One region of the Streptomyces paludis genome, then DNA from elsewhere that is predicted to be linked to it. Evidence: riboswitches for the same ligand, from Rfam matches in the RefSeq annotation. Region 1 holds a riboswitch; each other region holds the start of a gene.
What was found. Region 1 has a riboswitch for cyclic di-AMP ahead of DVK44_RS21160 (transglycosylase family protein). Riboswitches for the same ligand answer to the same signal wherever they lie in the genome.
Positions count from the first base shown of each region.

Region 2: linked by a shared signal. The riboswitch ahead of DVK44_RS02035 (C40 family peptidase) and the one ahead of DVK44_RS21160 (transglycosylase family protein) in region 1 are both predicted to bind cyclic di-AMP.
Region 3: linked by a shared signal. The riboswitch ahead of DVK44_RS26850 (M23 family metallopeptidase) and the one ahead of DVK44_RS21160 (transglycosylase family protein) in region 1 are both predicted to bind cyclic di-AMP.

Region 1 covers NZ_CP031194.1:4,768,377-4,770,569, forward strand. Annotated here, with positions in the region: gene DVK44_RS37675 (transglycosylase family protein) at 1-641, shown strand, start outside; cyclic di-AMP (ydaO/yuaA leader) riboswitch at 993-1,166, shown strand; gene DVK44_RS21160 (transglycosylase family protein) at 1,173-1,892, shown strand; gene eno (phosphopyruvate hydratase) at 2,173-2,193, shown strand, end outside.
Region 2 covers NZ_CP031194.1:480,514-482,706, forward strand. Annotated here, with positions in the region: gene DVK44_RS02030 (ATP-dependent Clp protease proteolytic subunit) at 1-384, shown strand, start outside; cyclic di-AMP (ydaO/yuaA leader) riboswitch at 752-943, shown strand; gene DVK44_RS02035 (C40 family peptidase) at 947-1,420, shown strand; gene DVK44_RS02040 (ATP-binding protein) at 1,527-1,970, opposite strand.
Region 3 covers NZ_CP031194.1:6,081,060-6,083,252, forward strand. Annotated here, with positions in the region: gene DVK44_RS26845 (M16 family metallopeptidase) at 1-719, shown strand, start outside; cyclic di-AMP (ydaO/yuaA leader) riboswitch at 917-1,089, shown strand; gene DVK44_RS26850 (M23 family metallopeptidase) at 1,103-1,888, shown strand; gene DVK44_RS26855 (GntR family transcriptional regulator) at 2,116-2,193, shown strand, end outside.

The DNA of each region.
Region 1 (2,193 bases):
TCTACGGCGGACTCCAGCTGACCCAGGAGACCTGGGACACCTTCGGCGGCGCGGAGTTCGCGGCCAGCCCCGACCTGGCGAGCCGCTCCCGGCAGATCCAGATAGCCGACAAGGTCTTCGCGGCGCAGGGCACCAAGGCGTGGTCGAGCTGCGCCGTCGTCTCCGGGCTCGTGAAGAGCGTCGGGGGCGTCGTCGACGGCGCGACCGGCACCGGCTCGGACAGCGCCACCACCGACCCGGCGGCCGGCGCCACGGACGGCGCCTCCGGCACCGAGACCCCCGGCTACGGCGACAGCGGCACCCAGACGGGCGGTACGGCCCCCTCGGCGACCACCACCCCCTCGCCGGCCGCGAGCGACGCCAAGGAGTCCGCCACGCCCGAGGCCGACGCCTCCTCCGCGCCCGCCAAGGGCAAGCACCGGGGCGCCCCCGCCAAGGAGGATGACGGCGCATCGGGCAATACGGATAAAGAGCGCGAACCGAACGACCGCGCCTCGCGCGGCAGCGCGACCGCCCGCGACGGAAGCCTCGGCGACGCGTACGGCGGCGAGGAGACCGGCCGCGGCGAGTCCGTCGTCGTCGGCGGCGAGCCCCTCTCGGTCGTGATCGGCAGTCAGAAGGTCGTCGGCGGCTGGGTCTGAGGTGAACGGGGCACCGTTGACGTCCGCGGCGCCCCGTTCGGCCCTGGCCAGGCCCCTGGCCGCGATCCGAAACATGGCCCGATCGGAGGGTGTTTCGGTGGCCTATGTCCGCTTCTGCGTAAGTGAGACAAGGGTCTCTTTGCCGCAACTGGGGTCATTTGCTCTGGCGGTTGGGTCATCCCCGGGCCCACCTGCGGAAACGTGAAGGCCGTTGAAGCCCGGACGGGCGATTTCTCCCGGATGTGCCTCTTTGAACAACCACCCGGGCTGTGATTACGGTCTGAACCGCTCGCACCGCGGGCCCCGTCGACCGAAACGCCGAATCCTGCCGTCGGTCGGGGGGAGTGGTCGTCGCGTAAAGCGCCGAAGGCAGGAGCGGGGGACCCAATGGTTCGCGCCGGTCCCGGCCGTCGAGAGACGGTCCGGGGACGGCTTGGGGTGAAGCCGCGTGTGAGAGCACGCGGCCGGGCAACTCACTTGGCCCGAACCCGACAGCTGACCTCGTAGGCGTCGGTGAGGAGATGCTTCATGCTGCTGCGTTCGAGCAAGGCCAAGCACCGTCGTCCGTCCAAGGCGGTCCGTTACGCCACACTCGCCGGAATCACCGGTGCCGCCGTCGCGGCCCCGCTGATCGGCGCCACCTCCGCCTCCGCCGCCACCGCGTCCGAGTGGGACCAGGTCGCCCAGTGCGAGTCGGGCGGCAACTGGTCCATCAACACCGGCAACAGCTTCTACGGCGGCCTTCAGTTCACCAGCTCCACCTGGGCCGCGTACGGCGGCACCGCCTACGCCCCCCGCGCCGACCTGGCGTCCAAGTCCCAGCAGATCGCGGTCGCCGAGAAGGTCCTGGCCGGCCAGGGCAAGGGCGCGTGGCCGAGCTGCGGCGTCAACCTGTCGCGCGCCGCGTACAACGGCGGCTCCGGCACGCAGTCGCAGTCCCAGCCGAAGCAGCAGGCCGCCCCGAAGCAGCAGGCGGCGCCCCAGCAGCAGGCCGCCCCGAAGCAGCAGGCCGCGCCCCGGCAGCCGGCCCGCACCCAGGAGCAGCCGGCCGCCTCGCGCAGCCAGAGCCGCGCCACCGTCACGATCAAGACCGGTGACGGCGAGTACAAGGTCAAGTCCGGCGACACGCTGTCCAGGATCGCCGAGGCCCACAAGGTCAAGGGCGGCTGGAAGAAGGTCTTCGACCTGAACAAGGACATCGTCCAGGACGCGGACGTGATCTACCCGGGCCAGCGGCTCCACCTGAGCTGACCCCGGCTCCGCACGCCCCACCCGCCCCTGAGCACCCCGGCCCGGCGCGCCGCCCCCGTACGCGCCGGGCCGGGGTTTCGGCCGTCGGGCCGGCCGGCGGGTCGCCCGCAGGGCCGGCCGCAGGGCCACGGCCGCCGGGCCGGAGCCCCGGAAACCGGCCGTTACTGGTCGGTACGGGGCAAGAGGGGCAGCCTCCGGCCTACCGATCACTCCGGGCCGGTTAGGCTCATGCCGCAAGGCCAATGAGACCTTGCGCCCACGCGTCACATCCCAGAAGGAGATGCTCGTGCCGTCCATCGAC
Region 2 (2,193 bases), 4.3 Mb from region 1:
ATCTACGACACCATGCAGCTCGTCCGCTGCGAAGTGGAGACGACCTGTCTAGGCCAGGCCGCCTCGACCGCCGCCGTTCTGCTGGCCGCCGGGACGCCGGGCAAGCGGATGGCGCTGCCGGGGGCCCGGTTCGTCCTCCAGCAGCCGGCCACCGAGGAGACGGTCATGGGCCAGCCGTCCGATCTGGCGATCCACGCCGAGGAGTTGCTGCGGCAGCGGGAGCTGCTCGCGTCGATGCTCGTCCGGCACACCGGACAGAGCCCGGAGACGATCGCCGCGAGCATCGACCGCGACACGGTCTTCGACGCTCCCGCGGCGAAAGCGTTCGGACTGATCGATCACGTGATCGAGAGCCGGAAGACCTCGGCGCTCCGGAGCCGATGAACGGGCCAACGTATCCCCGGTCGCAACGGATGTGAGGGGGCGTGAGGCGTTCCCGTACGGACGCGTCCGTACGGGAACGCCTCACCCGTTCAGGGGACGAACCCGCTGGACACAGCCGGGGAGTCGAGTTGCGCAGGGCGCCCGGAGGCGTATGACGCGGCCTCATTTCCCCGCAGGTGCCGACCTCATCGGCGCCCCCGGCTCCGATACGAAAAACCCCTTTGCCACCCCTTTGGGTCAGCCGTGAGGAAGTTCACATATCGTCGTTTCAGCTCGGAAATCCGCTCCTCCTTGGGTCAAGATCCCTGGGACGACAAGCCCCCGCCACCCCCGGCGGGGCGATCCGGGCGGACGCCGAGTCCTGCCGCCGTTCCGGATGTCTGAGTCGACAGGAGTGGATCGGCAGGAGTGGAGGACCCAAGCAGTACGGGACGACGCACGTCGTGGTCGTCCCTTGGGGTGAAGCCGTGGGATCTGTCTCGACAGGGCTCCGCGGCCGGGCAACTTCGCCAGCCCGAACCCGACAGGTCATCCTTCACAGGCGGCTGACGAAGGGTTGCGCATGACTGCGCAGACATATGTCCCGTCCTTGCTTTCCCGGACCGGTGCCGTTTCGGTCCTCACGCTCGCCGCGGTCGGCGGCTCGGTGCTCGCACCGGGCGCCGCGCCCGAGGCCCAGGCGGCCACCCACGCCGTCAAGGCGCTGAAGGTCGCCGCGTCGAAGAAGGGCGCACCGTACAAGTACGGAGCCACCGGACCGTCCCGGTTCGACTGCTCCGGGCTGACGGTCTACTCGTTCAAGAAGGCCGGCAAGAAGCTCCCGCGCACCGCGCAGCAGCAGTACAACAAGACGTCGCACATCTCCTCCGCCAAGCGGCGCAAGGGTGATCTCGTGTTCTTCCACTCGGGGAGCAACGTCTACCACGTGGGCATCTACGCGGGTTCCGGCAAGATCTGGCACTCGCCGAAGACCGGAGCGGTGGTACGGCTGGAGAAGATCTGGTCCAAGAGCGTCTGGTACGGACGCGTGGGCTGAGCGGGGCGGTCGAGCGGCGCCGGCCGTTGAGCGGCGCACCCGGTTGAGCGGTGCGAGCGGTTGAGCCGAGGGGCGGGGCCGGCCAGGGCCCGGCCGGTCCCGTCCCTCAGTTCCGGCAGCTCCGGTCGGCCGGTACGGTCCAGGGCAGCGCGATCCAGACGGTCTTGCCCCCCTCCGCCGTCGGGGTGATGGAGAGCCGCCCGCCGCACTCGGCGGTCAGCGAGCGGATGATCACCATGCCCCGGCCGTTGTCCTGCTGCACGGCCGCCGGCAGCCGTTGCGGCCAGCGCGGATGGCTGTCGGTGACCCCGACGCGCAGCCGCTCCTCGCGCTCCAGCCGGACCTCCACGGTGAACGTGGGCGACTGGCCGAAGGTGTGCTGCACGGCGTTGGTCGCCAGTTCCGAGACGATCAGCCGGACCGTGTCGGCGGTCTCCGCTTCGCCGGGCAGCCCCCACCCGGTCAGCAGATCCTCCACATATCTTCGCGCCGTGGGTACCGACGCGGGATCGCTCGGCAGTGTGATGGATGCTTCCTGATGGTCTGCCATGACGATGCCGTCCCTTTCGCACCGGACCGCACTCCGCCACAGAACGGATGACTGCGCGGACGGCCTCGGACTCCGCTTCGCCGCCAGCCTGCCACCGATCGCACCGCGCCACGGCCCGATCCGCAGAGATCTGCATATATCTGTCGCTCAAAGCGGTGAACTCTGCAACGCGAGACCGTATTCGGGCGCGGAAAAGATACCTTCTCCGCCGTCGCGCACCGGT
Region 3 (2,193 bases), 1.3 Mb from region 1:
ACACCCTCGGCGCCTGGACCGGGAACACGGCCGCGCCCCGGCCCGTACCGCCCGTGACCGCGGACGACACGGGCCGCGTGGTCATCGTCGACCGGCCCGGCGCCGTCCAGACCCAGCTGCTGATCGGCCGTATCGGCGCCGACCGGCACGACCCGGTCTGGGCCGCGCAGGTGCTCGGCACGTACTGCCTGGGCGGCACGCTCACCTCCCGGCTGGACCGGGTGCTGCGCGAGGAGAAGGGCTACACCTACGGTGTACGGGCCTACGGCCAGGTGCTGCGCTCCTCGGCGCCCGACGCCCCGGGCGGCCCGGCCGGCGCCTCGATGCTCGCCATCAGCGGCTCCGTGGACACCGCCTCCACCGGCCCGGCGCTGGCCGACCTCTGGACGGTGCTGCGCACGCTCGCGGCCGAGGGGCTGACCGACGCCGAGCGCGATGTCGCCGTACAGAACCTGGTGGGCGTCGCCCCGCTGAAGTACGAGACGGCCGCCTCCGTCGCGGGCACCCTCGCCGACCAGGTCGAGCAGTTCCTGCCGGACGACTTCCAGGCGCGGCTGTACGCGCGGCTGGCCGAGACCGGCACCGTCGAGGCGACGGCCGCGGTCGTCAACGCCTTCCCGGTGGACCGGCTCGTGACCGTGCTGGTCGGGGACGCGGCGCAGATCAAGGAGCCCGTCGAGGCGCTCGGTATCGGCGAAGTGACCGTGGTCACCGGCTGATCCGGCCGTCCGTACAGGGCAGGGAACCCCGGCGACATCGGTCGCCGGGGTTCTCCGTTCTGTCCCTGTTTTCCGTGGAAACATGCCGTCTGCCCCTGTGGGGAACGCGACAAAACAGCCTGTCTGTTTGGCGCGGGAAAGCCCAGCGGCTTAGCGTCGGTCCGGCTGTTCGCCCGTTGCGCCGCACCCGTGGCATCGGACAGTCATCGCCGAGTCCCCGTCAGGCGCGAGCCCGAGGGAGCCGGGGACCCACAGTCCCTGGGGTGAATCGGACCGCCTTCACGCGCAGTCGCGCCGTGTGGAGGGGCCCGTAGGAGACCTTCCTGCTCCGAACCCGTCAGCTAACCCGGTAGGCGAGAAGGAAGGAAAGGACCCGTCACCCCATGGCGTTCACCCGTACCGCCGGGAAGCACCGCGCCCGGAGGCGCCCGACCCGCCGGGGCGCGAACGCCGCGGGCGTCGCGACCCTCACCGCGACCGGTGTCATCGGCACCCTCGCCGCCTCCCCGGCACTCGCCTCGGGCGCCGGTGCCGAGGCCGCCTCGCAGACCGGCTTCAACCGGGTCGCCGACCTCGGGGACGCCCTCGCCGCCGTGGTCGACGACCAGGCCCACGCCCAGCGTTACGCCGCCGACCGGGCGGCCAGGATCAAGGCCGAGGCCGTCGCGCGGGCGGAGGCCGAGCGGCTGGCCGAGGCCCGCGTCAAGGAGATACGCGCCACCCGGGAGCGCGCCGCGCGCGCCGCCGAGCGCACCCTCCTCAACACCTTCCAACTCCCCGTCGCGGGCTCGTACATCACCACCGGATACCGGGCCGGCGGCTCCCTCTGGTCCTCCGGCAGCCACTCGGGCGTCGACTTCCGCGCCGCGTCCGGCACCCCGGTGGTGGCCGTCGGCGCCGCGACCGTCGTCGAGGCGGGCTGGGGCGGCTCGTACGGCAACAACGTCGTGCTGCGGATGAGCGACGGCACGTACACCCAGTACGGCCACCTCTCCTCGATCGAGGTCTCGGTGGGCCAGAGCCTCGCCCCCGGGCAGCGCCTCGGCCTCTCCGGCGCCAGTGGCAACGCCACCGGACCGCATCTCCACTTCGAGGCGCGGACCGGTCCGGATTACGGCTCCGACATGGACCCCGTCGCGTACCTCCGCGCGCACGGCGTGAACGTCTGACGCGCCCCCTGCCGTACCCCTGACGCGCCCCGGGCCCACCCCCGCCGGCTCACGCTCCTCGCGCGCGCCCCCTCGCTCCGTAACCGCTCCGCCGTCCGACCTGCCCGTTGGCCAAAAGATATCCATGGATTTCGGGCACCCTTCGGAAATTCTCGTTGATTGCAATAGAGTCACGGAACAGGCGTCAATCGGCTGCGTTTCGCGCGGATTAAGGCGGAGGTTCGGACATGCGCATTCCCGCGCACTCGGTATGCACGGCGATTCGCGACGACATCGTCTCCGGTCTGTTCGAGCGGGGCGGCCGG